DNA from 3 places in the Lentzea sp. NPDC051208 genome. Region 2 is predicted to be linked to each of the others. Evidence: riboswitches for the same ligand, from Rfam matches in the RefSeq annotation. Region 2 holds a riboswitch; each other region holds the start of a gene.
The links. Region 2 has a riboswitch for cobalamin ahead of cobN (cobaltochelatase subunit CobN). Riboswitches for the same ligand answer to the same signal wherever they lie in the genome.
Positions count from the first base shown of each region.

Region 1: it holds a riboswitch for cobalamin, as region 2 does, so the genes downstream of both, AB0M48_RS33605 (iron ABC transporter permease) here and cobN (cobaltochelatase subunit CobN) in region 2, are expected to answer to the same signal.
Region 3: it holds a riboswitch for cobalamin, as region 2 does, so the genes downstream of both, AB0M48_RS08925 (putative cobaltochelatase) here and cobN (cobaltochelatase subunit CobN) in region 2, are expected to answer to the same signal.

Region 1 is NZ_JBFBAW010000016.1:154,429-164,958, reverse strand. It holds gene serA (phosphoglycerate dehydrogenase) at 116-1,705, shown strand; gene AB0M48_RS33620 (S8 family serine peptidase) at 1,955-5,218, shown strand; gene AB0M48_RS33615 (3-isopropylmalate dehydrogenase) at 5,513-6,550, shown strand; gene AB0M48_RS33610 (YciI family protein) at 6,620-7,039, opposite strand; cobalamin riboswitch at 7,121-7,264, shown strand; gene AB0M48_RS33605 (iron ABC transporter permease) at 7,297-8,319, shown strand; gene AB0M48_RS33600 (ABC transporter ATP-binding protein) at 8,319-9,059, shown strand; gene AB0M48_RS33595 (ABC transporter substrate-binding protein) at 9,056-10,033, shown strand; gene cimA (citramalate synthase) at 10,322-10,530, shown strand, end outside.
Region 2 is NZ_JBFBAW010000002.1:399,809-410,338, reverse strand. It holds gene AB0M48_RS06270 (precorrin-2 C(20)-methyltransferase) at 1-1,238, opposite strand, end outside; gene AB0M48_RS06265 (precorrin-8X methylmutase) at 1,235-1,855, opposite strand; gene AB0M48_RS06260 (hypothetical protein) at 1,852-2,928, opposite strand; cobalamin riboswitch at 2,937-3,072, shown strand; gene cobN (cobaltochelatase subunit CobN) at 3,107-6,673, shown strand; gene AB0M48_RS06250 (helix-turn-helix domain-containing protein) at 6,634-7,311, opposite strand; gene folE (GTP cyclohydrolase I FolE) at 7,366-7,914, shown strand; gene AB0M48_RS06240 (EF-hand domain-containing protein) at 7,902-8,417, opposite strand; gene AB0M48_RS06235 (AAA family ATPase) at 8,474-10,530, opposite strand, start outside.
Region 3 is NZ_JBFBAW010000003.1:320,058-330,587, reverse strand. It holds gene AB0M48_RS08985 (alpha/beta hydrolase) at 1-572, opposite strand, end outside; gene AB0M48_RS08980 (M48 family metallopeptidase) at 642-1,664, shown strand; gene AB0M48_RS08975 (serine protease) at 1,680-2,456, shown strand; gene AB0M48_RS08970 (serine protease) at 2,479-3,198, shown strand; gene AB0M48_RS08965 (LysE family translocator) at 3,195-3,803, opposite strand; gene AB0M48_RS08960 (serine protease) at 3,952-4,686, shown strand; gene AB0M48_RS08955 (GNAT family N-acetyltransferase) at 4,700-5,158, shown strand; gene AB0M48_RS08950 (8-amino-7-oxononanoate synthase) at 5,112-6,305, opposite strand; gene AB0M48_RS08945 (hypothetical protein) at 6,349-7,410, shown strand; gene AB0M48_RS08940 (hypothetical protein) at 7,394-7,597, opposite strand; gene AB0M48_RS08935 (hypothetical protein) at 7,566-7,763, shown strand; gene AB0M48_RS08930 (beta-eliminating lyase-related protein) at 7,774-8,733, shown strand; cobalamin riboswitch at 8,749-8,900, shown strand; gene AB0M48_RS08925 (putative cobaltochelatase) at 8,938-10,530, shown strand, end outside.

The DNA.
Region 1 (10,530 bases), on a different contig from region 2:
CCCTGTCTATGCTCGTTAACAGTCCGGACACATTGCGGTGCTCCGGTCGGCGCGGGCCAGCCGCCCCCGACCACGCCTGCGCCCCACGATCCGACCCTTCCTGGGAGCGATGTCCGTGAGCAACACGAGCCGACCTGTTGTCCTCATCGCCGAGAAGCTCGCGCCGTCCGTCCTGGACGCTCTCGGCGACGGCGTCGAAGTGCGCCACGTAGACGGCACCGACCGAGAAGCCCTCCTCAGCGCGGTCGCCGACGCGGACGCCCTGCTCGTCCGCTCCGCCACCCAGGTGAACGCCGAGGTCTTCGCGGCCACGCGCAAGCTGAAGGTCGTGGCCCGCGCGGGTGTCGGCCTGGACAACGTCGAGGTTCCGGCCGCCACGCAGAACGGCGTGATGGTCGTCAACGCGCCGACGTCCAACATCGTCAGCGCCGCCGAGCACGCCGTCGCACTGCTGCTCTCCGTCGCGCGCCAGATCCCGGCCGCGCACGAGACGCTGCAGAACCACGAGTGGAAGCGCTCCAAGTTCAACGGCGTCGAGCTCAACGGCAAGACGGTCGGCGTGGTCGGCCTCGGCAAGATCGGCCAGCTGTTCGCGCAGCGCATCGCCGCGTTCGGCGTCGAGCTCATCGCCTACGACCCGTACGTGTCCGCGGCGCGCGCCGCCCAGCTCGGCATCGAGCTCGTCAGCCTCGAAGAGCTGCTCGAGCGCGCCGACGCGATCTCCATCCACCTGCCGAAGACGCCGGAGACCAAGGGTCTCATCGGCGCCGAGCAGCTGGCCAAGGCCAAGCGCGGTGTCATCATCGTCAACGCGGCCCGCGGTGGCCTCATCGACGAGGAAGCCCTCGCCGAGGCCGTGAAGGAAGGCCAGGTCGGCGGAGCCGGCATCGACGTCTTCTCCACCGAGCCCACGACCGAGAGCCCGCTGTTCAACGTCCCGGGCATCGTCGTCACCCCGCACCTCGGCGCGTCCACGGCCGAGGCGCAGGACCGGGCGGGCACCGACGTCGCGAAGAGCACCATCCTCGCGCTCGCCGGCGAGTTCGTGCCGGACGCCGTCAACGTCCAGGGCGGTGCGGTCGGCGAGGAGGTCCGCCCGTACCTGCCCCTGGTCCAGAAGCTGGGCACCGTCCTCAGTGCACTGTCGCCCAAGGCCCCGACCAGCGTCACCGTCGAGGTCCGCGGCGAACTGTCCAATGAGGACGTCGACATCCTGCCGCTCGCCGCGCTGCGCGGGGTGTTCTCCAAGGTCGTCGAGTCGCAGGTGACGTTCGTGAACGCGCCGAGCCTCGCGGCCGACCTGGGCGTGAGCGTCGAGCTCGTCAAGGAGACCGAGAGCCCGAACCACCGCAGCCTCGTCACGGTGAAGTCCGTGCACGCGGACGGCAGCACCTTCAGCGTCTCCGGCACGGTCAGCGGCATCGCGCAGGTCGAGAAGCTGGTGAACATCAACGGCCGCAACTTCGACCTGAGGGCCGAAGGCACCGTGCTCCTGCTGGAGTACCCGGATCGTCCGGGTGTCATGGGCACGGTCGGCACGCTGCTCGGCGAGGCCGGCGTGAACATCGAGGCCGCGCAGATCAGCCAGACCGGCAGCGACGCCGTCATGGTGCTGCGCGTCGACCGCCCGGTCGACACCCAGGTGCTCGACCCGATCGGTGCCGCCGTCGGCGCGCGCACCGTTCGCTCTGTCGACTTCGGATAGTCACGACAAACCGGGAAGGGGACGGCAAAGTCCCCTTCCCGTGTCCATCGTCGTTCACAACGAAGTCGTAACAGGCAACTATCCGTAGACCACATTCATACTTTCGGGGCAGTCGCAGAGACACGATCAGCGATTAGCGTCCCCACGAGGTTGACCCGGTGCCGTAGAGGGCACGGCACTGTTTCTTCGGGTCGAAGGCACACACACCTCGGTTGGGGCAACGTAGTGAAGAGACGATCGAGTCTGGTGGTGTTCTCTGCCATCACCAGTTTGCTGATCGCACCCGCCACGGCACAGGCGCAGGGCGAACCGCTCGCGCAGCCGGTGAAGAGTGCGCAAGGGTTGGACGCGAAAGCGTTGCACCTCAAGGTTTCCCCCAGGCTGAACGCCGCGGGCGCGGTCACCGCGTTCGTCGCGCTGGACCGCAAGCCGGCCGTCGACGCGTTCGACGAGAAGAAGAGCCAGGGCAAGGAAGTCGCGAAGCAGGCCGCCAGGCAGGCCAAGAGCGACGTGTCCGCCACCGCGGACCAGGTCGTCGGCCAGCTCAAGAGCGCTGACACGCGGACCTTGGAGCTCTACCGCACCTCCAACGGCGTCCCCGGCGTCGTCGTGAAGGCCGACGCGCAGAAGGTCCGCGAACTCGCGCAGCGCGCGGACGTCCTCGCGGTCTACCCGGTCGTGCCGAAGAAGCGCCAGAACTCGAACGCCGTCCAGCTCACCAGGACGCTCAACGTCTGGCAGCAGTACGGCAAGCTCGGCGACGACATCCGCGTCGGCATCATCGACACCGGCGTGGACTACACGCACGCGAACTTCGGCGGCCCCGGCACGGTCGAGGCGTTCAGGGCCGTCGACCCGCGCGCGAAGGACCCGAACTTCCCGACCGCGAAGGTCGTCGGCGGTTACGACTTCGTCGGTGAGGACTACGACGGGGAGAGCACCGACCCGGCGATCAACACGCCGAAGCCGGACCCGAACCCCCTCGACTGCAACGGTCACGGCTCGCACGTCGCCGGCACGACGGCAGGCTTCGGCGAGAACGCCGACGGCAGCACGTTCAAGGGCGACTACACCAAGCTCGACGCCGCGAAGCTCAACGAGATGAAGATCGGCCCCGGCACCGCGCCGAAGGCACAGATCTTCGCGCTCAAGGTCTTCGGCTGCGAGGGCTCGACCAACGTCACCTCGCAGGCGCTCGACTGGTCGCTCGACCCCGACGGCGACGGCGACTTCTCCGACCACCTCGACGTGGTCAACCTGTCGCTCGGCTCCGACTACGGCGCCCCGGACGACCCCGACAGCCTCTTCGTGAAGAAGCTGTACAAGGCCGGCGTCATGCCGGTCTTCTCCGCGGGCAACGGCGGCGACCTCTACGACATCGGCGGCTCGCCGGGCAACACGCCCGAGGCGTTGACCGTCGCCTCCACGCGCGACTCGTTCGTGCTGCGCGACGGCGCCGAGGCGAACGGCCAGGCGAAGCCCGGCCAGTACAGCCAGAACTTCACCGGCTACCTGGGCTACGACAAGACCCTGCCGGTCGTGAAGCTGACCCAGGCGGGCAACCTCGACGGCTGCCAGCCGATCACCGAGGCCCTCGCGGGCAAGTTCGTGTGGCTCGAGTGGGACGACAACGACGCGACGCGCCGTTGCGGTTCCGGTGGCCGCACCAACAACGCGCAGGCCGCCGGTGCCGCGGGCGTGGTGCTTTCGTCCACCCTGAACAACTTCAACGCGGGCATCGCGGGCAACGCGACCATCCCGGTCTTCCAGTTCACCGGTGACGCCACCAACCAGGTGCGCCCGCTGCTGGACGCGGGCACGCTGACCGTTCGCCTGGCAGGCGTCCTGCGCACCACGGTGGCGACGTACGACCAGTCCATTTCGGACACTCCGAGCGCGTTCACCAGCCGTGGCACCCGCGGCCAGTCCATCAAGCCGGACGTCGCGGCCCCCGGTGACACGATCTCGTCGGCCGCCGTCGGTTCCGGTGACGACCGCATGGTCATCTCCGGTACGTCGATGGCGTCGCCGCACGTCGCCGGCATCGCCGCCCTGGTCCGCCAGGCGCACCCGGACTGGACGCTGGAAGAGGTCAAGGCCTCGATCATGAACACCGCCGGTGCGGACGTGAAGGAGAACGGCAAGACCTTCGCCCCCAACCGGGTCGGCACCGGCCGCGTGGACGGCAAGTCCGCGATCGACAACCAGGTCCTCGCCTACGTCGAGGAGGACAACGGTTACGTCAGCGCGAACTTCGGCGTCGTCGAGGTCTCCAAGCCGGTCTCGAAGTCCAAGACCATCAAGCTGGTCAACAAGTCCACGAAGCCCGTCGAGTACCAGGTCGGCTACACCGCGGCCACGACGATCCCCGGCGTGAGCTACGTGCTCTCGCAGGACAGGGTGAAGCTGAGCCCGCGCGGCGTCGCGAAGGTCAAGGTCACCCTGAAGATCGACGACCCGAAGGCGCTGCGCAAGACGGTCGACTCGACGGTCGAGGCCAACCAGCTCGACACGCCGCGCCAGTTCCTCGCGGACGCCTCCGGCCGCGTGACCTTCACGCCGGTCTCCGGCGCCACGGTGCCGCTGCGCCTGTCGGTCTACTCGGCGCCGAAGCCGGTCGCGGACATCAAGACCGCGTCCAGCCTCAAGTTCCGCGGCAACGACAAGCAGGCCGTGCTGAACGTGTCCGGCAAGGGCATCGACCAGGGCACCGGCTCGCAGGCCTACCGCTCGCTGATCAGCGTCCTCGAGCTGCAGGCCCAGTCGCCGAAGCTGCGCGACTGCAAGCGCAACGTCACGGAGAACTGCGCGCTCAACGACACGGCCAAGGGCGGCGACCTCCGCTACGTCGGCGCGGCCTCCACGGCCCCGCTGGCCAAGGCGCAAGGCAAGCCCGAGGAGGCGCTGCTCGCGTTCGGTGTCGCCACCTGGGGCAACTGGTACAACCTGGGCAAGAACACCATTCCGTTCGTCGACATCGACACCAACGGTGACGGCACGGCGGACTTCGAGGTGTTCGCCACCCGCCTGACCGACACCGACCTGCTGGTCGCGTCCACCGTGGACCTGAAGACGGGCGAGACCGTCGACATCCAGGGCGTGAACGGCCTGTTCGGCGACGTCGACGCGAACGTCCAGGACACCAACGTCGTCGTCCTGCCGGTGCTGCTGAGCGCACTGGGCATCGACGCGTCGAAGGACACGGCCCGCATCTCGTACGTCGTGGGCACCGGCGGCTACTACCCGGCGCCGGGCAACGCGAACAAGCTGATCGACGTGATCGACCGCAACCTGTCCTTCGACCCGCTCAAGCCGGGCCTGTGGGCGCAGGGCGGCGGCGACGCGGCGCTCTCGTACCTCGCGAAGCCGGGCACCGCGCTCGTCGTCAACAAGGACGAGGCCTCGCTGAAGGCCGACAAGTCCGACGGTCTGCTGGTGCTCAACCACCACAACGCCAACGGCGACCGCGCGTCGGTCGTCCTGGTGCGCTCCACCGGCCGAGGCGCCTACTGACGCCACTCGTCCAACCGCACGCGGGGCCCTTTCGTACTGCATGTCGGTACGAAAGGGCCCCGCGTGCGTTGGGTGAACGCGGGGTGCGATGGGGGCGTCACCCCTTGACGGGACAGCAGTACTGCGGTCGAGTGACACTCGAAAGTGGGATATGGGCCGTGTGGGTGTCCCGCAGTACGGGAGATAACACCCCGATGGGGTGTCCGGCATGCGGCGGGCACCCGCGATGCCGGTAGCCTTTCGCGAAGGAAAGTAGTCCCACCAATTGGGGACTGACACCTGGGAGGTGTGTGGATGCGGCTCGCAGTGATCCCAGGAGACGGGATCGGGCCCGAGGTCATCGCTGAGGCCCTGAAGGTCCTCGGTGAGGTCGTTCCGGCGGCCGAGATCACTCGCTACGACCTCGGCGCGGCGCGCTGGCACGCCACGGGAGAGTTGTTGCCCGAGTCGGTGCTGGGGGAGCTTCGCCAGCACGACGCGATCCTGCTCGGCGCGGTGGGCGACCCGTCGGTGCCGAGCGGAATTCTGGAGCGGGGCCTGCTTCTGAGGCTGCGCTTCGAACTCGACCACCACGTGAACCTCCGCCCGGCTCGTCTCTACCCCGGTGTCCGCAGCCCGCTCGCGGACCCGCCGGAGATCGACATGGTGGTGGTGCGCGAGGGCACCGAGGGCCCGTACGCGGGCAACGGCGGCCTGCTCCGCAAGGACACGCCGCACGAGATCGCCACCGAGGTCTCGCTGAACACCTCGTTCGGCGTCGAGCGCGTGGTCAGGGACGCTTTCGCGCGTGCCTCGAACCGGCAGCGCCGGCACCTGACCTTGGTGCACAAGACGAACGTCCTCACGCACGCCGGCTCGTTGTGGTCGCGCGTCGTGGAGGAGGTCTCGTTGCAGCACCCGGACGTCACCGTGGCCTACCAGCACGTGGACGCGGCGACCATTCACATGGTCACCGACCCGGGCCGTTACGACGTGATCGTCACCGACAACCTGTTCGGCGACATCCTGACCGACCTCGCCGCCGCCGTCACGGGTGGCATCGGCCTGGCCGCGTCGGGAAACATGGACGTGACCCGTCGCAACCCGTCGATGTTCGAGCCGGTGCACGGTTCGGCACCGGACATCGCGGGCCAGGGCATCGCCGACCCGACGGCCGCCGTGCTGTCGGTCGCGCTGCTGCTCGACCACCTCGGCGAGCACGAGTCGGCACGCCGGATCGAGGCCTCCGTGGCGTTCGATCTGGCCACGCGTGATCACCAGTCGCCGGGTCAGACCTACGCGATCGGTGACAGGCTCGCGGCTCTCGTGTCGTCGAACGTGCGCACGGGCTGAGTTCTGCCAGACGTTTTGAAGCCCCGGCCGGGATGTTCCGGCCGGGGCTTCGGCGTTTCCGTGCGCTGGTCAGAGCTGGCCGTTGGCCTCACGCCACGCGCGTTCCTTCTGGATCCACTCGTTGTCCTGCGGGAACTCGTCGATGGACGGCACCCGGCGGATCTCGGTCTTGAACCCGGCGCCCGTCATCGGCATGCGCTTGGCCCACTCGACAGCCTCTTCCTTCGAGGAGACGTTGAGCAGGTAGAAGCCGTTGAACAGCTCCTTGGTCTCGCCGTACGGGCCGTCCGTGACGACCGGCGGTTCGGCGGAGTAGTCGACGACGACGCCCTCGGACGCCTCGGAGAGGCCTTCCGCGGCCAGCAGGACACCGGCGCGGATCAGTTCCTCGTTGAACGCGCCGACCGTCTCCAGCATCTTGTCGAAGTCGAAGTCGCCCATGTTCGCGTAGGCCTCGTCGGTGGCACGCATGATCAGCATGTACTTCACGGTGTGTCTCCCTGCTCGTGTTCCGCGTTCTGACATCCCGAGGTCGAACGGGCCCCGCACTGGATCGACATCACACCCGAAGAATTTCCGAACTTTCTGTTTTCGCAGGTAGGGTCGGCTCAGTCGTGCGTGGGGGAAGACCGGTCGAAGTCCGGCGCTGACCCGCAACGGTAGGCCTCCTCGTGAGGACGAGCCCGAACACCCGCACACGGCCGGCCTGTGTCTCCGATTCCGCCGTGGACTGCGGGAAGGACCAAGTGATCTCCAAGATCAGCGTGCTCGTCGGCGTGCTCGCCGTCAGCCTCGTCGCTGGTGTCGCGCTCGGCCCCGTCTCCGTTCCGTTCGGCCTCACGCTCGAACTGCTGTGGGCGGCGCTGACCGGCGGCACGATCCCCGCCGACCTCGCCGGGCAGTACCACATCGTCTGGAACATCCGGCTTCCCCGCGTCCTGCTGGCCGCGGTCGTGGGCGCGGGTCTGAGCACGGTCGGCGTGGCGATCCAGGCGATGGTCCGCAACGCGCTCGCCGACCCGTACGTGCTCGGCATCTCGTCGGGCGCGAGCGTGGGCGCGACGGCCGTGGCGACGCTCGGCGTCCTGTCCGGTCTCGGCGTCTACGCGCTGTCGGTGGGGGCGTTCCTGACCGGTCTCGGCGCCACCGCACTGGTCTACATCACCGCACGCACGAGCCGAGGGCTCACACCGTTGCGGCTGGTGCTGACCGGAACGGCGCTGGCGTACGGGTTCTCCGCCGTGGCGATGCTGCTGGTGTTCCAGGCACCGCGCGGTGAGGCGGCGCGGGCCGCGATGTTCTGGTTGCTCGGCAGCCTCGGCGGCGCGAACTGGCAGTCGCTGCCCGTCGCCGCCGTGGTGACCGCGGCCGGCATCGTCTACCTGTCGACCAAGGCGCGCCAGCTCAACGCGATGGCGATGGGCGATGAGACCGCGACCACGCTCGGCGTGGCGGTGAACCGGTTCCGCACGCACCTGTTCATCGTCACCGCGGCCATGACCGGCGTGCTGGTGGCGGTCAGCGGGGCCGTCGGGTTCGTAGGGCTGATGCTGCCGCACCTGACGCGCATGGTCGTGGGCGCCGATCACCGCAAGGTGCTCGCTCTCGCACCGTTGGCCGGAGCCTCGTTCCTGGTCTGGGTCGACGTGGCCGCGCGGATGCTCGCGGCGCCCGAGGAACTGCCGCTCGGCGTCATCACGGCCGCACTCGGTGTGCCGTGCTTCATCTTTTTAATGCGCCGCAGGTCCTACGTCTTCGGAGGCCGCTGATGCGGGTCGAGCTCACCGGCGTCACCGTCCGGGACATCGTCTCCGGCATCACGCTGCACGCCTCCGGCGAGGTCGTCGGCATCGTCGGCCCCAACGGCAGCGGCAAGTCCACGACGTTGCGCTGCGTGTACCGGTCGTTGAAGCCGGACGCGGGCACCGTCCTGCTCGACGGAGAGAACGTCCACAAGCGACACGGCGTCGCCCGTGACCTCGCCGCGCTCACGCAGGAGTCGCAGGTCGAGTTCGACTTCACGGTCGCCGAGGTCGTGGAGATGGGCCGCCTGCCGCACGACCGCGATCCCGCCCGCGACGCACGGGTCGTGTCCGAAGCGCTGGCAACGGTGAACGTCTCGCATCTCGCCTCACGGAGCTTCCTCAGCCTCTCCGGCGGCGAACGCCAGCGCGTGCTCATCGCCCGCGCGCTCGCCCAGGAACCGCGCGTCCTCGTGCTGGACGAGCCGACGAACCACCTCGACATCCGCCACCAGCTCGACGTTCTGGGTCTCGCACGCGGGCTGGGCGTCACCGTGCTCGCGGTCCTGCACGACCTGAACCTCGCCGCGTCCTACTGCGACCGCCTGTACGTCCTCGACGAGGGCCGGGTGGTCGCGTCCGGCACACCGGCCGAAGTGCTGGTGCCCGAACTGATCGCCAAGGTCTTCCACGTCACCGCACACGTGGTCGCCCACCCCACAACGGGAGTTCCACAGCTCCTGTTCGACCAGGAGGTCACCCCTTGAGAACCGTCGTCTGCGCCGTGCTGCTGCTGGTCTCCGGCTGCGGTGCCACGGTCGCCCAGGACACCTCCGCGTCCGACCCGGTGACGATCACGAACTGCGGGCAGCAGGTCACGTTCGACAAGGTCCCGTCCAGAGTCGTCACGAACGACACCGGCATCACCGAGCTGATGTTCGCGCTGGGGCTGAAGGACCGCATGGCGGGCTACGTCGTGTCCGGCACCGACACCGTCGACGTCCGCACCTCCCCTTGGAAGGCCGACTTCGAGAGCGTGAAGCACCTGTCCGACAAGGTCTCCAAGGAGGTCGTGCAGGGCGCGAACGCGGACCTGGTCTTCGCCGGCTGGAACTACGGGTTCAGCGAGAGCACCGGCTTCACCCCGGACGCGTTGAAGGCGCTGGGGATCGGGACCTACCAGCTCACCGAGGCCTGCCGCAACGGCGTCGGGCAGCAGCGGGGGATCATGCCCGCGTTGGACGCGCTGTACACGGACCTGCGCAACCTCGGGAAGATCTTCCGCGTCGAGGCCGAGGCCGAGGAGCTCGTGAAGACCTACCAGGAGCAGATCGCTGGTGCCGAGCGGTTGATGGCCGGGAAGCCGAGGCCGAAGGTGTTCCTCTACGACAGCGGGCAGGACCAGCCGTTCACGTCCGGCAGAAACGCGGCGCCGCAGGACATCATCTCGAAGGCCGGTGGCGACAACATCTTCGGCGATCTGAACGACAGCTGGACCACGGTCAACTGGGAGACCGTGGTGCAGCGTGATCCCGAGGTCGTGCTCATCGTGGACTACGCGGACGGACAGGCGAACACTCCGGAGCAGAAGCAGGCCTTCCTGGAGGGGTACGCGCCTTTGTCCCACTCGCCCGCGGTCAAGGGGAAGCGGTTCTTCTCTTTGCCGTACGCGGCGTTGGTCGAGTCGCCGCGCAACGCGGCTTCGATCGAGGCGTTCGCGAAGTTCCTGGCCGGAGTCTGAGTCGCTGGGCGGGTGGTCGCGTTCCAGAGGGGCCGGCCACCTGCCGTGCGGGCCACCGCCTCACCGAGGTGGCGTCACAGGCGTGAACCCGTGACCAGATAGTGGGAGATTTCCTCCCGCCGCTTGGTACGCCGTGCCGAGCTGTGGCAGCATCCGGGACATGGCTCAGCACACCGCCATCATTATCGACGAGCGCGTCGGGTAGTTGCCGCCCCTGGCACCCGACGCGCAGACCTCTCGCATCCCGCGGGGGGTCTTTTTGTTTGCCCGGAAGAGGAGATGACCCCGATGGCCGGCCCGACCGACGCATTCCACGTCTACGACACGACGCTGCGCGATGGCGCACAACGTGAGGGCATTTCGTACTCCGTCACGGACAAGCTCGCGGTCGCGCGGCTGCTGGACGGGCTCGGCGTCGGGTTCATCGAGGGCGGCTGGCCCGGCGCCATGCCCAAGGACACGGAGTTCTTCGCCCGGGCGGCGGCCGGTGATCTGGA
Region 2 (10,530 bases):
TGCGTGCGGGCCTTGGACGCCGGGTTGTAGATCGCGACGACCAGGTCGGCCTTGGCCGTGGCTTCGAGGCGTTCGGCGATGACGTCCCACGGCTTGAGCCTGTCGCTCAACGAGATCACCGCGTAGTCGTGGCCGAGCGGCGCGCCCGCCTTGGCCGCCACGGCGTTCGCCGCCGTGACGCCGGGCAGGACGCGGACCGGCACGTCCGGGGACTCCGCGGCGACCTCCAGCACGGCGGTGGCCATCGCGAAGACACCCGGATCGCCCGACGACACGACGGCGACCCGTGAGCCCTTGCGAGCGAGGTCCAGCGCGAAGGCCGCGCGTTCGGACTCGACCTGGTTGTGCGAGGAGTGCCGCTTCTGCCCAGGGCGTTCCGGAACCCGGTTGAGGTAGGTGCTGTAGCCGACCAGCTCGTCGGCGCCTTCGAGTTCCTGCCGGGCTTCCGGCGTGAGCCACGCACGGTCTCCTGGACCGAGGCCGATGACGACGACCTCGCCCTTCGGCTTCGCCGGCCGGGACTGGCTGGGCAGCACGGCGATGGAGAAGTACGGCACGGTCGCGGGGTCGACGTCGGCCAGCGGCGCCATCTTCTGCCGGCCGGTCGTGGCGCGTTCGACGTACCAGGCGCCGTCGAGCCGGCCGGCCGTCTCCAGTGCCTCGCGGACGTTGCCGAAAGTGCGGCCCAGCTTGAGGATCGCGGCGCAGTCGGTGTCGGCGAGGCGGGCCGCGAGCTCGGCGGGCGGCAACGTGCCGGGCAGGATCGTGAGCACCTCGTCGCGTTCCACCAGCGGTGTGCCGAGGACCGCGGACGCGCCGCTCACGGACGTCACGCCCGGGACGACCTCCCACTCGTAGCGGTCGGCGAGGCGCTTGTGCATGTGCATGTAGGAGCCGTAGAAGAACGGGTCTCCCGCCGCCAGCACGACGACGTCGCGGCCGGCGTCGAGGTGCGCGGCCAGCTTGCCAGCGGCCTCCTCGTAGAAGGCGTCGATCTCGCCCTGGTAGTCGTCCGTGTCCTCGGTCGTGACCGGGTAGACGAGCTGTTCCAGGATCTGCGGATTCGGATCGTCCTGGCCGCGGAAGTACGGCGCCGCGATGGTCTTGGCGACCGACTTGCCGTGCCGGGCGCTGTGGAACGCCACCACGTCGGCCTCGCTGATGAGTCGCGCGGCCTTGACCGTCACGAGTTCCGGGTCGCCCGGACCCAGGCCGACGCCGTAGAGCTTGCCCGTCATTCTTCCTCGCTCGCGATCGCGTTGATGGCCGCCGCCGTCATGGCACTGCCGCCGCGCCGGCCGCGCACCACGAGGTGCTCCAGATCCGTTGCGGCCAAAGCTTCCTTGGACTCCGCCGCCCCGATGAACCCGACCGGGATGCCCAGGACCGCGGCGGGTCGCGGTGCACCGGCGGCGATCAGGTCGAGGAGGTGGAACAACGCGGTGGGGGCGTTGCCGATCGCGATCACCGCGCCGTCGAACCGGTCCGCGAGCAGCTCCAGGGCCGCGGCGCTGCGCGTGTTGCCGATGGTCTTCGCCAGCTCCGGCGTGCGCGGATCCTGCAGGTAGCACAGGACTTCGTTGTCCGCGGGCAGGCGGCGGCGGGTCACGCCGGACGCGACCATGTTGGCGTCGCACAGGATCGGCGCGCCCGCCCGCAACGCGGCGCGGGCGTCGCGCACGACGTTCGGGGAGAACGCGACGTCGTCCGGCAGGTCGGTCATGCCGCACGCGTGGATCATGCGGACGACGACTTGCGCGACGTCGCCGGGGAACCTGGTGAGGTCCGACTCCGCGCGAATGGTGGCGAAGGACTGGCGGTAGATCTCCGCCCCGTCCTTGATGTACTGCGTCACCTGATCTCCTCGTAGCCGTCGCCGGTCGCGACGAACTCGATCACATCGCCGGCGGGACGACCGCACCGGCGGGCACAGCCGGACCAATGCACCGCGCCGGGCCTGTCGGACCTGCTCCCTAGAATTGAAATCGGGGGTACCCGGCCTGGCGCGTGTGTGTGGTGCGACGCATCGGCCTGTGCGGGCGCATGCGTCTGTGCGGGCGCATCGACCCAAGCGTGCACATCGGCCCGCACGTCGGAGAGCGACTTCGCGCAGCCGGGACGGCCGGTGCAGGCGCTGACGCCGTGCCAGGGGGAGGCGGGGTCGGTGATCAGCCCGGTGACGTCGGTGCCGGCGGGCACGACCAGGCTGCGCCACGGGGTCAGGCGGAGGGGGACGCCGGGGAGCTGCCGGGCGTCGAGCCGGCCCAGCGGAACTCCCGGGGTCAACGGTGAAGGTGCGACAGGAGTCACAACCGGCGTGAAGCGAGGGGCGTCGGTGGCGCCGAAGTGTGCGGTGATCTTTCGCACACCGCCGTCCACTTCGGACAGGCGCCAGGCGGGTCCGCGCATCGACTGGAACAGGCGGGCGGCGGTCACGACGGCGTCGACCGGGTCGGACACGCGGATACCTGTATCGGTACCGGCGAGCAGGAGCACGTCTCCGACGAGGCCGAGGTCGCCACCCAGTCCGCTCACCGAAGCGCCGACCGTGACCAGGAAACGCCCTGGTAGCGAGGCCAGCTCGGGGTCCGCGCACAGGGCCGCGTCCAGCGCGTCGACCAGGGCCTGGTTGTCGTCCAGGGGCGCCGCGATGATGTTGCGGATGCGCTCGTGCGACCAGGAGGGCAGCAGGCCCGCCGCACGCATCCGCTCGCCCAGCTCCACCCCGTCCGCGAGCCCCCTGATCTGGAGGTTCGCCCGCGAGGTCAGCTCGATCGAGCCGGTGCCGAGTTCGGCGGCTGCAAGACGGACGGCATCCCACTGAGCAGCGGAAAGAGTGCCTCCGGGCACCCGGATGCGCGCCAGCCCGCCGTCGGCCGCGGCGTGCAGCTCGACGGCGCCGGGGCAGGCGTCCGGGTGACTACGCATAGGTCGGACTGTAACCCGCCGGTTAGGGTGAGCCCGAACGACGAAGCGCAGGAGGAAGCCGGTGTGAATCCGGCGCGGTCCCGCCACTGTGACCAGCGAACACCGCTGGGAGTCAGGAACTCCGCTTCGCCAGTCACCCGCACTTTGGGGCGAGGACCCCACGAGGGATGGAGCCTGCGTGATCCTGCTGCTGTCGACCTCCGACACCGACCTGCTGTCGGCGCGTGCGAGCGGAGCCGAGTACCGGCTCGGCAACCCCGCCCGGCTCACCGTCGACGACCTGCCCGCGCTGGTCGACGACGTCGACCTCGTCCTCGTGCGCATCCTCGGCGGCCGCCGGATGTGGGAGGAAGGCCTCGACTGGCTGCTGGCGGGCGGGCTGCCCGTCGTGGTGCTCGGCGGTGAGCAGCAGCCCGACGCGGCGCTGATGGAGCTGTCCACGGTGCCCGGCGGTGTGTGTGCCGAGGCGCACCTCTACCTCGCGCACGGTGGTCCGGCGAACCTCACCGAGCTGCACAAGTTCCTGTCCGACACCGTGCTGCTGACCGGCCACGGCTTCGAGGCCCCTGCCGCCACCCCCTCGTGGGGTGTGCTGGAACGGGAGACGCGGCCGGAGGAAGGCCCGACGGTCGCGGTGCTCTACTACCGCGCGCACCACGTCGCCGGGAACACGGCGTTCGTGCACGCCCTGTGCGACGCGATCGAGGCAAAGGGCGGCAGGCCGCTGCCGGTCTACTGCTCCTCGCTGCGCACCGCCGAACCCGAGCTGCTCGACACGCTGCGCCAGGCCGACGCGCTGGTCGTGACGGTGCTCGCGGCCGGCGGCACGAACCCCGCCAAGGCGTCCGCCGGTGGTGACGACGAAGCGTGGGACGTCGGTGCGCTGGCCGCGCTCGACGTGCCGATCCTGCAGGGCCTGTGCCTCACGTCGAGCCGCGAGTCCTGGGACTCCAACGACGACGGACTGTCTCCTTTGGACACCGCGACCCAGGTCGCGATCCCCGAGTTCGACGGCCGGATCATCACGGTCCCGTTCTCCTTCAAGGAGATCGACGCCGACGGCCTCACCGTCTACGTCGCCGACCCGGAACGGGCGCTGCGCGTCGCGGGCATCGCGGTGCGGCACGGCCGCCTGCGCCACATCCCGGTCGCGGACCGCAAGGTCGTCGTGATGCTGTCGGCGTACCCGACGAAGCACTCCCGCATCGGCAACGCGGTCGGGCTCGACACGCCCGCGTCGACCGTCCGGCTGCTGAAGGCCATGCAGGAGCACGGTTACGACATCGGTGACGAGCTGCCGGGCGTGCAGGAGCTCGACGGCGACAAGCTGATCCACGCGCTGATCGCCGCCGGTGGCCAGGACGCCGACTGGCTGACGCAGGAGCAGTTCGAGAGCAACCCGATCCGCATCGCCGCGGCCGACTACCGCGAGTTCCACGAGACGCTGCCCGACGAGTTCCGCGAGTCGATGCGCGAGCACTGGGGCGAGGCGCCGGGCTCGTTGTTCGTCGACTTCTCGAAGTCGAAGGACGGCGAGATCGTGCTGGCCGCGCTGCGGTCCGGCAACGTCGCGGTGATCGTCCAGCCGCCGCGCGGGTTCGGCGAGAACCCGATCGCGATCTACCACGACCCCGACCTGCCGCCGTCGCACCACTACCTGGCGGCGTACCGGTGGATCGAGTCGAACTTCGGCGCCGACGCCGTCGTGCACGTCGGCAAGCACGGCAACCTGGAGTGGTTGCCGGGCAAGACGGTCGGCATGTCGGCGTCCTGCGGCACGGACGCGGCGCTCGGCGACCTGCCGCTGATCTACCCGTTCCTCGTCAACGACCCAGGCGAGGGCACGCAGGCCAAGCGGCGCGCGCACGCCACGCTGGTCGACCACCTCGTGCCGCCGATGGCCCGCGCCGACAGCTACGGCGACATCGCGCGCCTGGAGCAGTTGCTCGACGAGTACGGGAACATCTCCGCGATGGACCCGGCCAAGGTGCCGGCGATCCGCGCGCAGATCTGGACGCTGATCAAGGCCGCGAAGCTCGACCACGACCTGGGACTCGACGACCGGCCCCACGACGCGGAGTTCGACGAGTTCATCCTGCACGTCGACGGCTGGCTGTGCGAGGTCAAGGACGTCCAGATCCGCGACGGCCTGCACGTCCTGGGCGAGGCGCCGACGGGTTCGGTCCGCGTCAACCTCGTGCTGGCGATGTTGCAGGCACGGCAGATGTGGGGCGGTCAGGTCGCCGCGCTGCCCGGTCTGCGCGAGGCACTCGGCCTCAACACCACGGGCCGTGAAGACGTCGACGCCGTGGAGGAACAGGCTCGCGTGCTCGTCCAGGCGATGGAGGACGCGGGCTGGGACCGTTCCGCCGCGGCGGGTCTGCACGAGTCCGAGGACGTGCGGAAGATCCTGGAGTTCGCGGCGGACGAGGTCGTGCCCCGGCTCGCGCGCACCACGGACGAGATGACGAACGTCCTGCACGCGCTGGACGGTGGCTACATCCCGGCCGGCCCGTCCGGTTCTCCGTTGCGCGGCCTGGTGAACGTGCTGCCGACCGGCCGCAACTTCTACTCGGTCGACCCGAAGGCCATCCCGTCGCGCCTGGCGTGGGAGACCGGCCAGGCGATGGCCGACTCGCTGCTGGAGCGCTACCGCTCCGAGAACGACGGCGAGTGGCCGCCGTCGGTGGGCCTGTCGGTCTGGGGCACGTCCGCGATGCGCACCGCCGGCGACGACATCGCCGAGGTGTTCTCGCTGCTCGGCGTCCGGCCGGTGTGGGACGACCAGTCGCGCCGCGTCACCGGCCTCGAAGTGATCTCGCTGGAGGAACTGGGGCGGCCGCGCGTCGACGTCACGGTCCGGATCTCCGGCTTCTTCCGCGACGCCTTCCCGCACGTCGTGTCCATGTTGGACGATGCCGTGCAGCTGGTGGCCGCGCTGGACGAGCCCGCGGAGCACAACTTCGTGCGGGCGCACATGCTCAAGGACCTGGAAGAGCACGGCGACCAGCGCCGGGCCACGTTGCGCGTCTTCGGTTCCAAGCCGGGCGCGTACGGCGCGGGCGTGCTGCCGTTGATCGACAGCCGCAACTGGCGCGACTCGTCCGACATCGCCGAGGTCTACGCGGTGTGGGGCGGCTACGCGTACGGACGTGGCGTCGACGGTGTGGCGGCACGGGCGGACATGGAGTCGGCGTACCGGCGGATCGCGGTGGCGGCCAAGAACATCGACACCCGCGAGCACGACATCGCCGACTCGGACGACTACTTCCAGTACCACGGCGGCATGGTCACGATGGTGAAGGCGTTGACGGGCAAGGCACCCGCCGCGTACGTCGGTGACAGCACGCGCCCCGAGGCCGTCCGCACGCGCACGCTGACCGAGGAGACCTCACGGATCTTCCGGGCCCGCGTGGTGAACCCGCGCTGGATCGGCGCGATGCGCAACCACGGGTACAAGGGCGCGTTCGAACTGCAGGCGACGGTCGAGTACCTGTTCGGCTACGACGCCACGACCGGCGTCGTCGCGGACTGGATGTACGAGAAGCTGACCGAGAGCTACGTGCTCGACCCGGAGACCCGGAAGTTCCTGCAGACGTCGAACCCGTGGGCGTTGCACGGCATCGCCGAGCGTCTGCTGGAGGCGGCCGAGCGCAAGATGTGGGAGCACCCGGAGGAGTCCACTCTGGACGCGCTGCGGGCGGCCTACCTGGAGACCGAGGGCGACCTGGAGGACGGCGTCTGATCGACCCGGACGCAGCAGTGACCCGGTGACGGATCGAGGCGGGCGGACGCACCGCTCGCCCCGATCCCGTCCAGCAGGCCGCTGACCAGGCACAGGTTCATCCCGCACACCAGCTGCGTGTGCCGGTGCGCCAGGCTGTGGAACGGGCAGTTGCCCAGCAGGATCGAACCGCGGTCCTCCCGCGGTTCGAAACCGAAGTCCGCCAACGCTTCCGTCACGCCGCCCGAGGCCTGGGCCGCCAGGTCCGCGCCCCACTCGTAGGCACGCCGGTGGAGGATCTCGCGGGCCGGTTCACCCGTGCTCTCGGCTTCCACCAGCGCGTCCGTGAGCAGATGACTCGCGGCCTCGTACCGGCGGTCGGGCAGCGACACCTCGATCTGCTCCTCCGAACGCCGGTAGAGCTTCGCCGGCCGACCGGCCCCAGGCCCGCTGCGCCCGGTCCGTCGCTGGTGCACCACTGTGAGAAGGCCCATGTCGACGAGCTTGTCGAGGTGGAACGCGGCCGTCGTGCGGGGCAGTTCGACGGCCTTCGCCGCCTCGTCCTTGCTGATGGGAGCGGTCTGGCGCACCACGAAGTCGTAGAGCCTGCGGCGGTTCGGTTCGTCGAGGGCCGCTACGGCGGCGACGGGGTCGGCCATCTCTAAAAACTACTCCTGTTGACTAAATTCGGCCAGCGACCTTACCGTGACGGCATGGACGTCGAAGCGGCACAGCGGGCGGTCACGGACCTGCTCAAGGCGCTGGGCAAGGACCCGTACTCGGTGCACCTCGCCGACACCCCGCGCCGCGTCGCCGAGGCGTACTCGGAGATGCTGACCCCGCGCGCCTTCACCATGACGACGTTCCCCAACGACGAGGGCTACGACGAACTCGTGCTCGCGCGCAGCATTCCCGTGCAGTCGTTGTGCGAGCACCACATGCTGCCGTTCCACGGCGTCGCGCACGTCGGATACCTGCCGGGCGAACGGATCCTGGGCCTGTCGAAGCTCGCGCGCGTCGTGGAGATGTTCGCGCGCGACCTCCAGGTGCAGGAACGGCTCACCAAGCAGGTCGCCGACTGGTTGCAGGACCAGTTGCGGCCCTTGGGGGTCGGTGTCGTGATCGAGGCCGAGCACCTGCGCATGGCGCACAGGGGCGTGCGGGTCAGTGGATCCCGCACGGTCACGTCGGCGTTGAAGGGCGTGTTGCGCAACGATCCTGCCTCACGTGGAGAGTTCTTCGCCCTCGTTCACGCGGCCTGAACGGGCCCGAACACGTAGGAGCCGGCGGCATCCGCGTTGTCGCCCGCCCAGAACTCCGCCCACAGCGTGGCGAACTCGGCACGTGACAGCCTGCCGTCGCCGTCGAGGTCCAGCACGGCGAAGTCGGTCGCGGCCTCGCGCCCGAGCCAGGCCTCGACCATCACCCGGTACTCGGCCTCGGACACGTAGTCGTCGCCGTCCGCGTCCACGGCACCGAACATCGCGTCCGCCGTCCCGAGAACGGGTTCGATGTTGTCCGGCAGCACGTCGACGACGTTCAGCACGTCGTCCAGCGTCACCCTGTCCGCACCGCCCGCGGCCGACTGCAGGGTCGTCCACCAGCTCAGCATCACCTGGGACAGCAGCCTGTCGTCGCTGCCGCGCAGGCCGGCCCAGCGCGCGGCGAGGAGCCGGAAGTCCTCCTCCGTCAGGTAGCCGTCACCGGTGACGTCCATGGCCCCGAAGACCAGAACCACCTTGCTGCGCTGAAAGTCGCTCGCCATGCGCAGGACGATAGGCCGAACGTCGCAACGCGGACCATCGGCCGAATGGGTCCGAACTAGTCCACGAACAGAGCATCGGCGAGCTGCAAACGGCCCGATACGCCCAACTTGCGGTAGATCCCCGACAGCACGCCTTCTACGGCTGTCGGCGCCATGAGCAGCGTCGATGCGATCTCGTCATCCGAACGGCCCCGTGCCGCCAGTTCCGCCACCTGGTGCTCCGTCGGGGTGAGCGCGGTCGGCCCGGTCTGCCGCATCCGCCGAGGTCCGGCGCTCGTCGCCACCAGTTCGGAGTAGGCCCGCGCGGCCATCGCGGCCGATCCGCACTTCTGCGCCAGGTCGACGGCGTCACGCAGGCACGTGCGCGCGAACGCCGTGTCGCCCTGACGCCGCACCACGACGCCGAGGTCCACCAACGCGCGAGCCAGTTCCAGGCGAGCGGGGGAGGCGCGCAGCACCCGCACGGCCTCCTCCAGCAACGTTCGTCCGGCCGCTCCCGCGGTGACCCTGCCCTCCGCGCGCAACGCCATGCCCAGCGCTCTCGGCGCGCCCCAGACGCGGGCGAGCGCCACCTCTTCCTGGGCCAGCTCGCGCGCCCGTTCGCCGTCGCCCATCGCCGCGCAGGCCAGGGCCGCTCCGGAACGCCACGACAGCGCCGCCGGGTTGCGGTACGGCCACGCGGCGCAGTGCCGTCCGGCGGCCAGGAACGCTTCCAGGGCATCGTGATCGTCGCCTCGCGCGGTCAGCACGCGGCCGCGCACGGTCAGCACACCGCCGAACGACCACGTGCGCCGCGCCTCGTCCGTCGAGGCCTCGGCGATCACCGCGGCGGCCTCGTCGAGACGGCCCTCCTCGAGCAGGATGTCGGCGAGCAACGCGGCGTGCCAGGTGGAGACGGCGTGCCAGCGCCGGTCCTGCCGCAGGTGGCCGGCCGCCACCTCCAGGTCGGCGCGGGCGGAGGCGAGATCTCCCTTGCGGCGCTGGACGTTCGCGCGCATCACGTTCGTCAGCGCGCGCAACGCCGGTGCCTGCGCCCGGTCGACCTCGTCGAGCACGGCCAGTGCCTCGTCCAGCGAGTCGGCCAGGTTGAGCGTCATCGCGGACGTGAGCGAGGCGAGCACCCCGTCGGGCGAGACGAGCCCGACCGCCTCGGTGGCGCTGATGTCCCCGACCATGACGCGGTGCAGCACCCCGGCCGGTGTGTCGAGCGAGACGGCCGGCGGCACTGCCTCCTGCCACACCAGCCCGTGCACCACCAGATGTGCCTGTGCGCCGGCGGATTCCCTCGACAGGACCGCCGGGATCTCCGCGGGACTGCCTTCGGCGTGCAGGGCGTAGGACAGCGCGATCGCGGACTCGACGTCGTCCACATCGGACTGAAAGGCCTCGCGCAGCCGGGCCGTCGCGCCGGGCAGGTTGCCGACCAGCTCGGCGATCCCCAGCAGCCGCAACGCCCGTGACGGGTTCGCCACCGGTTCGCGCAACGCCCGCCACAGCAACCGCGCGGCACCGGCCGTGTCGCCGTGGTTCACCGCTTCCTGCGCGGCCCGGTCGAGCACCTCGCCCGCCCACGGTTCCAGGCCCGGCGAGGTCTCCAGCAGGTGATCGGCCACCGCCCGGTCCGAGGCGCCGTGCGTCCGCAACGCACGCGCGGCCCGCAGGTGCAGTTCGGCCCGTGCCGCGGCGGGCATGTCGCTGAGCACCGCGGGCCCGGCCACGCCGAGCAGTTCGACGGTGCGGACGGCCTCGGCGAGCTCCACCGGGCTCAGCCGCGTCAGTTCGGCCAGGACGCCGGGGTGCGGGGACGGGCCGAGCGCGGCCAGGCAGTGCGCCGCGGTCACGACGGAGGCGGAGCGGCGGCGCAGCCGGGCCGCCATGATCTCGCCGGACACCTCGGCGCCGTGCCGGGCGACCCGCCAGGCGGCCTCGGCGGTCGGCGGGACCTCGTCCTCCGCCAGGACCCTGACGAGCCGGGTCACCGCCAGCGGGTTGCCGCCGGTCGCGTCGAAGCAGGCGGCCGTGAACTCGGGCGCGGCCTCGCCCAGTGCCGCCGAGACGAGCCGGCCCGTCTCGGCGGAGGTGAGGTTGTCCAGCGTCACCCGCTGGCACGACG
Region 3 (10,530 bases), on a different contig from region 2:
GGCTTCCACTTCAGGTCGAAGTCCCACTCGCCGTTGCGCGAGTTGTGGATCGCGGCCCCGTACGCTTCACCGAGGTTCGCGCGGATCTTCATCTTCGGCGCGATGCCGCCGATCAGCTTCACGACCTGCCGCATGAGCGGTGGCTCGACGACGTCCAGCCACGGGCTGTTGAGCACCAACGCGTCGATGAGCTCGCTGGAGCGTCGTTCGTGCGCCCACAACGACGTGGTGAGGCCACCGGTCGAGTGGCCCATGAGGACCACACGCGAGTGCTCTTCACGAATGACGGCGATCGCCGCGTCGATCTCCTCGAAGTACACGGCCATGTCGGTCGTGTAGTTCGGCACCTCGCCGTCCCGCAGCGACCGGCCGTATCCGCGCAGGTCGACGGCGTAGAAGTCGTAACCCTGGGCGGTGTAGTGCTCGGCCACGTGCTCCTGGAAGAAGTAGTCCGCGAAACCGTGCACGTAGAGGATCGCGCCGCGGTCGTTGGCCGCGGCCCGCCGGCGGACCAGGGTCGCCGAGGCGCCGCCGCGCAACGGCAGAACTGTGGTGTCTTCGTCGCTGCTCACCGGGCAAGTTTGCAACGGACCTGCGCCGATTCCGTGCAGGCTTGTCCGGATCGTGTCTAACCTGGGGGAGTGACGGGGGACATCGAGCAATCATCGAGGGTGCGGTTCCCGGGCATCAGCCCGCGCGCCTACGAACATCCTGCCGACCGAGGCGCCCTTGCGGTGCTGAGGGCGGTGCCCGCCGTGGCACCGATCCTCAAGGCGGTCGCCGGAGCCTTCACCGAGCGGGGTGAGCGCCTGCTTCAGGTGGCGTCCTCCGTCCGGGTCGGCCCCAAGCAGTACCCGCAGCTCGACCGCATCCGCAACGAGGTGGCGGCGACGTTCGACCTCGCCGAGGTGCCCGAGCTCTTCGTCGAGCGCAACGCCCAGGCGTACGGCTACACCTACGGCATCGACAAGCCGTTCATCGTGATCAGCACCGGCTCGGTCGACCTGCTCGACAACGAGTCGCTGCGCTTCCTGATCGGTCACGAGATGGGCCACGCGATGTCGGGTCACGCGCTGTACAACACGCTGCTGCGCCGGCTGATCGACCTGACCACGTCCTTCGCGTGGGTGCCCGCGGGCGCCATCGCGATGCGCGCGGTCATCGCGGCGTTGCGCGAGTGGCAGCGCAAGACCGAGCTCTCCTGCGACCGGGCCGGCCTGCTCGCCTGCCAGGACCCGCAGGCCGCGCTGCGCACGCACCTGGCGCTGGCCGGTGACCTGGGCGGTCAGGTCGACATCGCGTCGTTCCTCGCCCAGGCGAAGGAGTACGAGGAGGTCGAGGACATCCGCGACAGCCTCCTCAAGCTCCTGCACACCGAGCACCGCACGCACCCGCTGGTCGTGGTGCGGGCCGCCGAGCTGCAGCGCTGGTCGGCGAGCGAGGAGTACCGCGAGATCCTGACCGGCACGTACGCGCGCCGCGAGGACGACCGGCCGACGACCAACCTGACCGACGACATCAAGGGCGCCGCCCGGTCGTACAAGGAGTCCATGAGCAACTCCGCCGACCCGCTGATCAAGACGATCAACGACATCGGCGAGTCGGTCATGGGCGCGGCCGGAAAGCTCTGGAGCAAGGTTGCTCCGAATGGCTCAGCGGAGTAGCTACCATCTGGAGTCATGAGACGACTCCTGGTGTTGGTTCTCTCCGCAATGATCGCCGCCACGGGCACCGCAGCCGCCGACGAACAGATCGTCGGCGGCGAGCGGGCCTCCATCCAGGCCAACCCGTGGGCCGTCTACCTGGTCGACGAGCGTGGTGCCCAGTTCTGCGGCGGCACGATCGTCGCACCGTCGAAGGTGCTCACCGCCGCCCACTGCGCGCTCGGCCGTTCGCCCAAACAACTGCAAGTCGTCGCCGGTCGTGAGGACAAGCAGGACCGCAGGGCCGGGGTGGTGGCCACCGTCACGAAGATCTGGGTCCACCAGCAGTACGTCTCCGCGGACGAGGGCGAGGACATCGCCGTCCTCACCCTGAAGGAAGAGCTGCCGTACCAGCCGCTGCCCTTCGCTGAACTGTCCGATCAGGCGCTTTACCAGCCCGGCACGATGCTGCGGGCGCTCGGCTGGGGGCGGACGTCCGAGAACGGCAAGACGTCCCGCTTCCTCATGCAGGCCAGCGTGCCGGTGTTGCCGGACGAGTTCTGCGTGGACACCTACCCGCAGTTCGTGAAGGCGGACATGTTCTGCGCCGGGTACGAGGGCGGCAAGGTCGACACCTGCCAGGGCGACTCGGGCGGCCCGATCGTGGTGGACGGCAAGCTCGTCGGCGTCACGTCGTGGGGCGAGGGCTGCGCGCGCAGGAACAAGCCGGGCGTGTACGTGCGGATCTCCCGCTACGCCAAGGAACTTCACTCGGTCGTGGATGCTTCGCCGCCGGGGGTTGTCGACCCGTAGACCACCTGGGTTCAGTGGTGACATGCGACTGCTGGCGGCGGTTCTGGCCCTGCTCGTGCTCATGGTGATCCCGGCTCACGGTGCTCCCGGGATCGTCGGCGGCGTCGTGGTCGACGACCCGGACGAGGTGCCGTGGATGGTGGCCCTGACGACGTCGTCGGGCCACCAGTTCTGCGGCGGCGCGCTCCTCGGCTCCCGGCGGGTCGTCACGGCGGCGCACTGCGTCCACGGCCGCACGCCCGGTTCGATCACCGTCATCGGTGGCCGGCTCGACCTGCGCACCGACGGCGGTTCCACCTCGGCGGCCGCGTCGTACCGGCTGGTCGACGGCTACTCGGCGCCCTCGCGCGGCAAGGACATCGCGGTGCTGACGCTCGTCGTGCCGATGCAGTACCGGCCGTTGCCGGTCGCCTCGCCCGGTGTGCACATGAGCGGCAGCGTCGGCACCGTGTACGGCTGGGGCAGGCAGGCGGAGAACGACACGAACAAGAGTCCGATGCTGCACAAGGCGTACATCCCGATCGTGCCGGACGCGCAGTGCGCCGCGACCTATGCGCAGTTCGACGCCAGGGCCATGTTCTGCGCGGGATACCCCGACGGCGGCATTGGCTCGTGCGTCGACGACTCCGGCGGCCCGTTCGTGATCGACGGCCGGTTGACGGGCATCGTGTCGTGGGGCCTCGGCTGCGCTCGACCGAACGCGCCAGGCGTCTACACGCGCGTCACGACGTATTTGCGCTAGAGCACGAGCCCGACGGACATCGTAAGGAAGACAGCCGCGCACACGGCGTCCAGCGCCGTCGTCACGCCAGGCCGCTTGAGCTTCCCGGCCACCCGCGACGCCGCCAGCACGATCATCAGCTCCCACACCGCCGCGAGTCCGAGGAACACGACCGCGAGCATCGCGAGCTGCGGTGCCGGTTCACCCGATCCGATGAACTGTGGCAGGAACGCCAGCGAGAACAGGATCATCTTCGGGTTCGTGATGTTGGTCAGGAAGCCCTGCCGGAACGGCCGCGCGCTCATGACCTCTTCCGGGGTGTCCCCGGTGCGCTTGACGAGGCCGCGCGTGATGGAGATCGCCAGGTAGAGCAGGTAGCCGGCGCCGATCCAGCGCAGTGCCGCGAGCACCATCGGGTACTGCGCGAGCACCACTCCGAGGCCCGAGATGACCAGGGCGACCTGGACCGCCGCGGCCGTGTGGATGCCGCCCAGCGCGAGCAGGCCCGCGCGGGTGCCGGACCGCAGTGACGTGCGCAGGAGCAGGAACGCGTCCACGCCGGGGGTCACGATGACGACCGCGCACGCGATGAGAAAGGCCGGAACCTGGCCGAAGTCGAACAACACCGTACATACCCCCGTGATCTACGCCACTGGCCGCAAAATCTCCGGCCCAACGGGACACTAACACGAGAATCTCCGGTTTTGACGCCGTCCTAGCGCGATCGCTACCGTTGGTGACCGATCGTCCACCTGGTGCAACGAGGAGTGGTCCGTGAGGGGTAAGCGTTTTGCCGTGCTGGTGGCGGTGATCGCCCTGGTCAGCGGTGCGACGTCAGCCGATGCGATCGTCGGGGGGACACCCGCGCGGGTGTCCGACACCCCGTGGGTTGTGGCGATCACCACCACGGACGGTCAGCTGATCTGCGGCGGCGCGCTCGTCGCCCCGGACAAGGTCGTGACCGCCGCGCACTGCGTGGTGCCGAAGGGCGTGCTGGGCAAGAACCAGCGTCCCGCCGAGCAGTTGCGCGTGGTCGCCGGCCGCACGGACCTCCGGAGCAAGGTCGAAGGCGTTGAGGCGGCGGTCGCGAGCGTGTGGCGGCACCCCGAGTACGTCGAGGTCACCAAGGGCGACGACGTGGCGGTCCTGACGCTCGCCCAGGCCCTGCCGTACCGGACGATCGCGCTCGGCGAGGTCGGTGACGAGGGCGTGGTGCTCGGCTGGGGCCGCACCGCCGAGGACGCCCCGCCCGCCATGTCGCTGCGCAAGGTGACGGTGCCGATCCTGTCCGACTCCGAGTGCCTGCAGAAGGAACCGGACTACCGGCAGGGCGCGATGCTGTGCGCCGGGCGCGGTGGCCGGGACGCCTGCACCGGCGACTCGGGCGGCCCTCTCGTGGTGCGCGGCAGGCTCGCGGGCGTCGTGTCGTTCGGCCGCGGCTGCGCCCGGCCCGATGAACCCGGTGTCTACACCCGGCTCGCGAACTACCGGCAGACGCTGGGCTTCTGATATCCACGACCAGGTGCGAACCACACAGTTTCCCGCCACCCTGCGCCGGCAGTGGGGGCTCGACCTGAGCCCGGCCCAGCTCTACGCGATCCTGCGACTGCGCCAGGACGTCTTCGTCGTGGAGCAGAACTGCGTCTACGCCGACGTCGACGGCCGTGATCTCGAACAGGGCACACGGCACTTCTGGCTGGAGACGGAGGGAACGCTCGAACCGCTCGCCTACCTGCGGCTGCTCGAAGAACCCGACGGCACGTTCCGCGTCGGACGCGTCGCCACGGCGCGCATGGCCCGCGGCCGCGGTTACAGCCGCCGGCTCATGCAGGCCGCGCTCGTGGACATCGGCACCACGCCGTCAGTGCTCGACGCGCAGACGTACGTCGCCGACTTCTACGCGTCGTTCGGGTTCGTCGCCGAGGGCAGCGAGTTCATCGAGGACGGGATTCCACACCTGCGGATGCGGCGCTCTCCCTGATCACGCGCACCGCGCGCTCGATGTCGGCCTCGGTCAGATCGGCGCGCGCGGTGAGCCGCAGCCTGCTGATCTGGTCCGGCACCGACGGCGGCCGGAAGCAGCCGACGACGACACCGCTCGTGCGGCAGGTCTCGGCCCACTGGAACGCCTGCTCCGGCGAGGGCGCCCGCACGCTCACGACGGCCGCGGTCGGCGTGCTGACCTGGAAACCGGCCTCCTTCAGGCGGTTGCTCAGGTCGTGCGCCACGGTCAGCGCCCGCTCGGGGCGGTCCGGCTCCTCGCGCAGGATCTTGATCGCCGTCAGGGCAGCCGCCACGCTGCTCGGCGCGAGGCCGGTGTCGAAGATGAACGGCCGCGCGGTGTCGATCAGGTGCTTGATCACCCGGCTCGGGCCGAGGACGGCACCGCCCTGCGCGCCCAGCGACTTGCTCAGCGTCAGCGTGGTGATCACGTCCGGCGCCTTGATGATGCCCGCCTCGGCGACCGCACCCCGGCCACCCGGCCCGACGACGCCGAGGCCGTGCGCGTCGTCGACGACCAGCGCGGCACCCGTCGCCCGGCACACCTCGTGCAGTTCGTTCAGCGGGGCGATGTCGCCGTCGACGCTGAACACCGAGTCCGTGACGACGATCGCGCGCCGCTTGCCGCGGGTCTCCAGCGCGTGCCGGACCTTGCCGACGTCGCAGTGGTCCGCGACCACCACGTCGGCCTTGGACAGGCGCGTGCCGTCGATCAGCGAGGCGTGGATGTGCTGGTCGGCGACGATCGCCGTGCCGGGACCCGTCAGCGCCGTGACCGCGGCGAGGTTCGCCATGTACCCGCTGCTGAACACCAGCGCCGACTGCGAGCCGCAGAAGTTCGCGAGCTCGAACTCCAGCTCGGCGTGCAGCTCCGTCGAGCCCGTGACCAGGCGCGATCCCGTCGAGCCGGAGCCCCACTTCAGCGTGGCGGCGGCCGCGGCACCCGCGACGCGCTTGTCCTTGGCGAGGCCCAGGTAGTCGTTGCTCGCGAGGTCGAGGTCCGTCGAGTCCGAGGTGCGCGGCCGCAGTCGCCGGCTCAGACCGGCCTTGGCCCGCGCTTCGGAGCGGGTGTCGATCCAGTCGAGCGTCGACTCACCACCGCTGGAACTCGCCTCAGTTGTGCTCACGGTCACCGACCGAGTCTCCCATCCGCCCGCTAGCGTGCCGCTCGTGGACCTGTTCACCTTCACGCGCGCCGAACTCACCTCGCCGGTGCAGTTCATCGGCGGACGCTGGGTGGTGTCGGCCTACGACGACGTGCGCGCCGTGCTGGCCGATCCGGTCACCTTCCTGCCCGACAACGCGCTGACCGCCGTCACCCCGGTGGCTCCGGCCGCCCTGCGCGCCCTGGTGAGGGCCCGCTTCTCGTTGCCGCCGACGCTCGCGAACAACGGGTCCTCGTCGCACGCCGGCCTGCGGCGGCTCGTGGCCTCGTTCTTCGCGCCGGCTCGTGTCGCCGCTGCGGAGCCTCGCATCCGCTCCCTGGTTTCGGAACGCCTGGGTGGCACGGATCTCGTGCGGTCGCTCGCGTGGGACCTGCCCGCGATCGTGCTGATGGACCTGCTCGGACTGCCGAACGTCGACATCCCGACGCTGAAGCGCTGGAGCACCGGTTCGCTGGAGTTCTTCTGGGGCGACATCACCCGCGAACGGCAGCTGGAACTGGTCGACGACGTCGGCGACTTCCACCAGTGGCTGATCAAGCGCTACCACGCGCGCGACGGCGAGCTGTTCTGCGCGCTGGCCGATGCCGGGGTGTCCGCCGAGGACTCCGCCGGCCTCTGCTACTTCCTGCTGATCGCGGGTCAGGAGACGACGACCCAGTTGTTGTCCACGGCGTTGCGCCGCGCGTTGCAGGACCGCTCGCTGTGGGCGCGACTGCCCGAACCCGGCGTGGCCGAGTCGTTCGTCGAGGACGTGCTGCGCACCGACACGCCCGTGGTGACGTGGCGGCGGCTGACCGCGCGTGAGGTGGTGCTGTCGGGTGTGCGCGTGCCTGCCGGTGCGGAACTCGTGTTGTTGTTGAGCGGCAGGGAAACCGACCCTCGGCATCTCGCGTTCGGCTACGGCCGCCACTTCTGCCTCGGGGCGGGGTTGGCCCGGCTGGAGGCCGCCGTGACGTTGCGGACCGTCGCCGAGCACGAGCCGTCGCTGCACCTGGTGGGTCCGGAGCCGGAGTGGCTGAACCTGCTGTCGTTCCGCGCGCCGAAGTCGGTCACGGTCGCGCGATGAGCTTGCCCGTCGTGGTGCGGGCTTCGAGTGCGCGGTGGGCCTCGGCGATCTCGTCGAACCGGTAGACGTCGCCGAGCACCTCTTCGGGCGTGGTGCCGAGGGGAAGGCCCAGCGAGGCGTCGTTGCCGCTGGTCGTAGCCGTGGAGCGGACGACGGTGCGCAGCTGCGAGGACGACTTCCGGATCACCGTCGAGCGGCTCGCGAAGCTGGTCGGCTCGACCTTCAGGGCGCACACCGTGCTGGCCGTGCTGCGCGGTGAGCACATCGAGTTCCTGCTGGCCCAGGGCATGACGGACGGCGAGATCCGGGCAGGCGTCATTTCACTCGCCGACACGCTCGCGGCTGAGGTTTGATGCCCGGGTGATGAACCGTCAGCTCTCCGGAACCCGCAAGAAGACGCTCCTGGAGAGGCTCGGCCCGGTACCGGACGTCGACCCCGACCGCTACGGCGACGGCGGCCCGGTGGGCGCGCTGGAGACGCGGGTCGCGGAGCTCCTGGGCACCGAGGCCGCGTTGTTCGTGCCGACCGGGACCATGGCGCAGCAGATCGCCCTCAAGTGCTGGGCGGACCGCACGCACAACCCGATCGTCGCGATGCATCCGCGGGCCCACCAGCTCGACCACGAGAACGACGCGCTCACCGTGCTGTCCGGCCTGGGCCCGATCAAGGTGCCGAACTCGCAGGTCGCGACCTGCCCGGAGCCGTACGGCACGCTGCTGCTGGAGGTGCCGGACCGCGAGGCCGGGTTCGTCCTGCCGTCCTGGGACGAGCTGACCTCGCTCGTCGACGCCGCCCGTGAGCGGGACGCGGTCGTGCACCTCGACGGCGCGCGGCTGTGGGAGAGCACCTTGGGCCTGGGCAAGCCGCTGCCGGAGATCGCGGACCTGTTCGACTCGGTCTACGTGTCGTTCTACAAGTCCCTCGAAGGCATCTCCGGCGCGGCGCTCGCCGGCACCCAGGACTTCGTCGACCAGGCACGGGTGTGGCGGCACCGGTACGGCGGCATGCTGTTCCAGCAGTGGCCGGCGGCGCTGTCCGCGTTGCACGGCCTGGACACCGTGCTGCCGAGGCTCGGCGCGTACGTCGAGCACGCCAAGGTCGTGGCCGCGGCCATGGATCTGCCCGAGCCGCACACCCACCAGTTCGCGCTGCACCTGCCCGGCGACCCGCGGCGGCTGACCGAGGTGAGCGGCGAGTTCCTCGGCGGCTTCTGGCGGGACGGGACGCTCGCGAAGACGGAGATCACCGTCGCCGAGCCCGCGCTGGAGTGGACGGCGGACGAGGTGCGACAGGCCTGGGGAGAGTTCCTGAGCTTGATCTAGGGCGACGTCGCTCACCTGGCTGTTGGACCTGGGGGTGCGAAATGCGACGATGCCGGGGCTGTGAGGGGAGTGCGAGGAAGCCGGTGCGAATCCGGCGCCGTCCCGCGACTGTGACCGGTAGAGAGAGAACCGGGAGTCAGGAACTCGTTCCCCTCTTGATCACCGACCGCGGGCGTGGACACCCGAGGAAGGACTTCGCCGAGCATGTTCCCGTTTTCGGCTGTCGTCGGACATGACGACCTCCGCCTGGCCCTGCTGCTGAACGCCGTGCACCCCGGCATCGGCGGCGTACTCGTCCGAGGCGAGAAGGGGACCGCGAAGTCGACCATCGTGCGTGCCCTCGCCGCACTGCTGCCCGACCTCGACGCGTCCCGGGGCTGCCGCTTCGGCTGCGCGCCCGGCACCACCGACTGCCCCGACGCGCCGCACGAGGGCGTCGAACGGCGGCCGGCCCGGCTCGTGGAACTGCCCGTCGGCGCCACCGAGGACCGGCTGGTCGGGTCGCTCGACCTGGAGAAGGCGCTGACCGAGGGCGTGCGGGCGTTCCAGCCCGGCCTGCTGGCCGCGGCACACCGGGGCGTCCTCTACGTCGACGAGGTCAACCTGCTGCACGACCACCTGGTCGACCTGCTGCTGGACGCCGCCGCGATGGGCCGCGCGCACGTCGAGCGCGAGGGCGTCTCGGTCTCGCACCCGTCCCAGTTCCTGCTGGTCGGCACCATGAACCCCGAAGAGGGTGAGCTGCGGCCACAGCTGCTCGACCGGTTCGGGCTGACCGTGGCGGTGAAGGCCGCCCGGGACGTCGCCGTGCGCACCGAGGTCATCCGGCGGCGGCTCGCCTACGAGGCCGACCCCGTCGCGTTCGCGGCGAAGTGGGCCGGGCAGGACGCCGAGCTCAAGCAGCAGATCACCGACGCGCGCGACAACCTGAAGCGGGTGTCCCTCCCGGACAGCGAGCTGCGCCGGATCGCCGCCGTCTGCGCCGCCTTCGAGGTCGACGGCATGCGCGCGGACCTCGTCGTGGCCCGTGCCGCCACCGCCCACGCGGCGTGGCGGGGCGTGACCGAGGTCGAGGAGACGGACGTCGAGACCGCGGTCCGGCTCGCGTTGCCGCACCGGCGCCGCCGCGACCCGTTCGACGAGCCCGGCATCGAGGAGCAGCAGCTCGAAGACGCGATGCGCCAGGCGGCCGAGCACGCGGAGGAGCCGCCGGAGGGCCCGGACGACGACGGCCCCGGCGGCGGTGAGCTGCCCGAGCCGCAGGAAGGCCCCAAGGGCAACGGGAACGCGCCTCAGGACCGTCCGGCACCGGAGCCCGCGCCCGCGTTCAAGGCGCGGCTGCTGGAGGTCCCCGGAGTCGGCGAAGGCGCGCCCGGCAAGCGTTCCCGCGCCCGTGCCCGCACCGGCCGGATCGTCCGCTCGTCCAAAGTGGACGGCAGTGGCCTGCACCTGGTCGACACGCTCACGAACGCGGCACCCCACCAGGCGGCGCGGGGCCGCAGCGGTCCCGGACTGCTGCTCACCGCCGCCGACCTGCGCAAGGCGGTCCGGGAGGGCAAGGAGTCGAACCTCGTCCTGTTCGTCGTCGACGCCTCGGGCTCGATGGCGGCGCAGAAGCGGATGTCGGCCGTCAGCGGCGCGGTGATCTCGCTGCTGCGCGACGCCTACCAGCGCCGGGACAAGGTCGGCGTGGTGACGTTCCGCGGCAACCAGGCCGAGCTCGCGCTGCCCCCGACGACCTCGGTGGACGCGGCTGCCACCAGGCTCAAGAAGATGCGCACCGGAGGCCGGACTCCG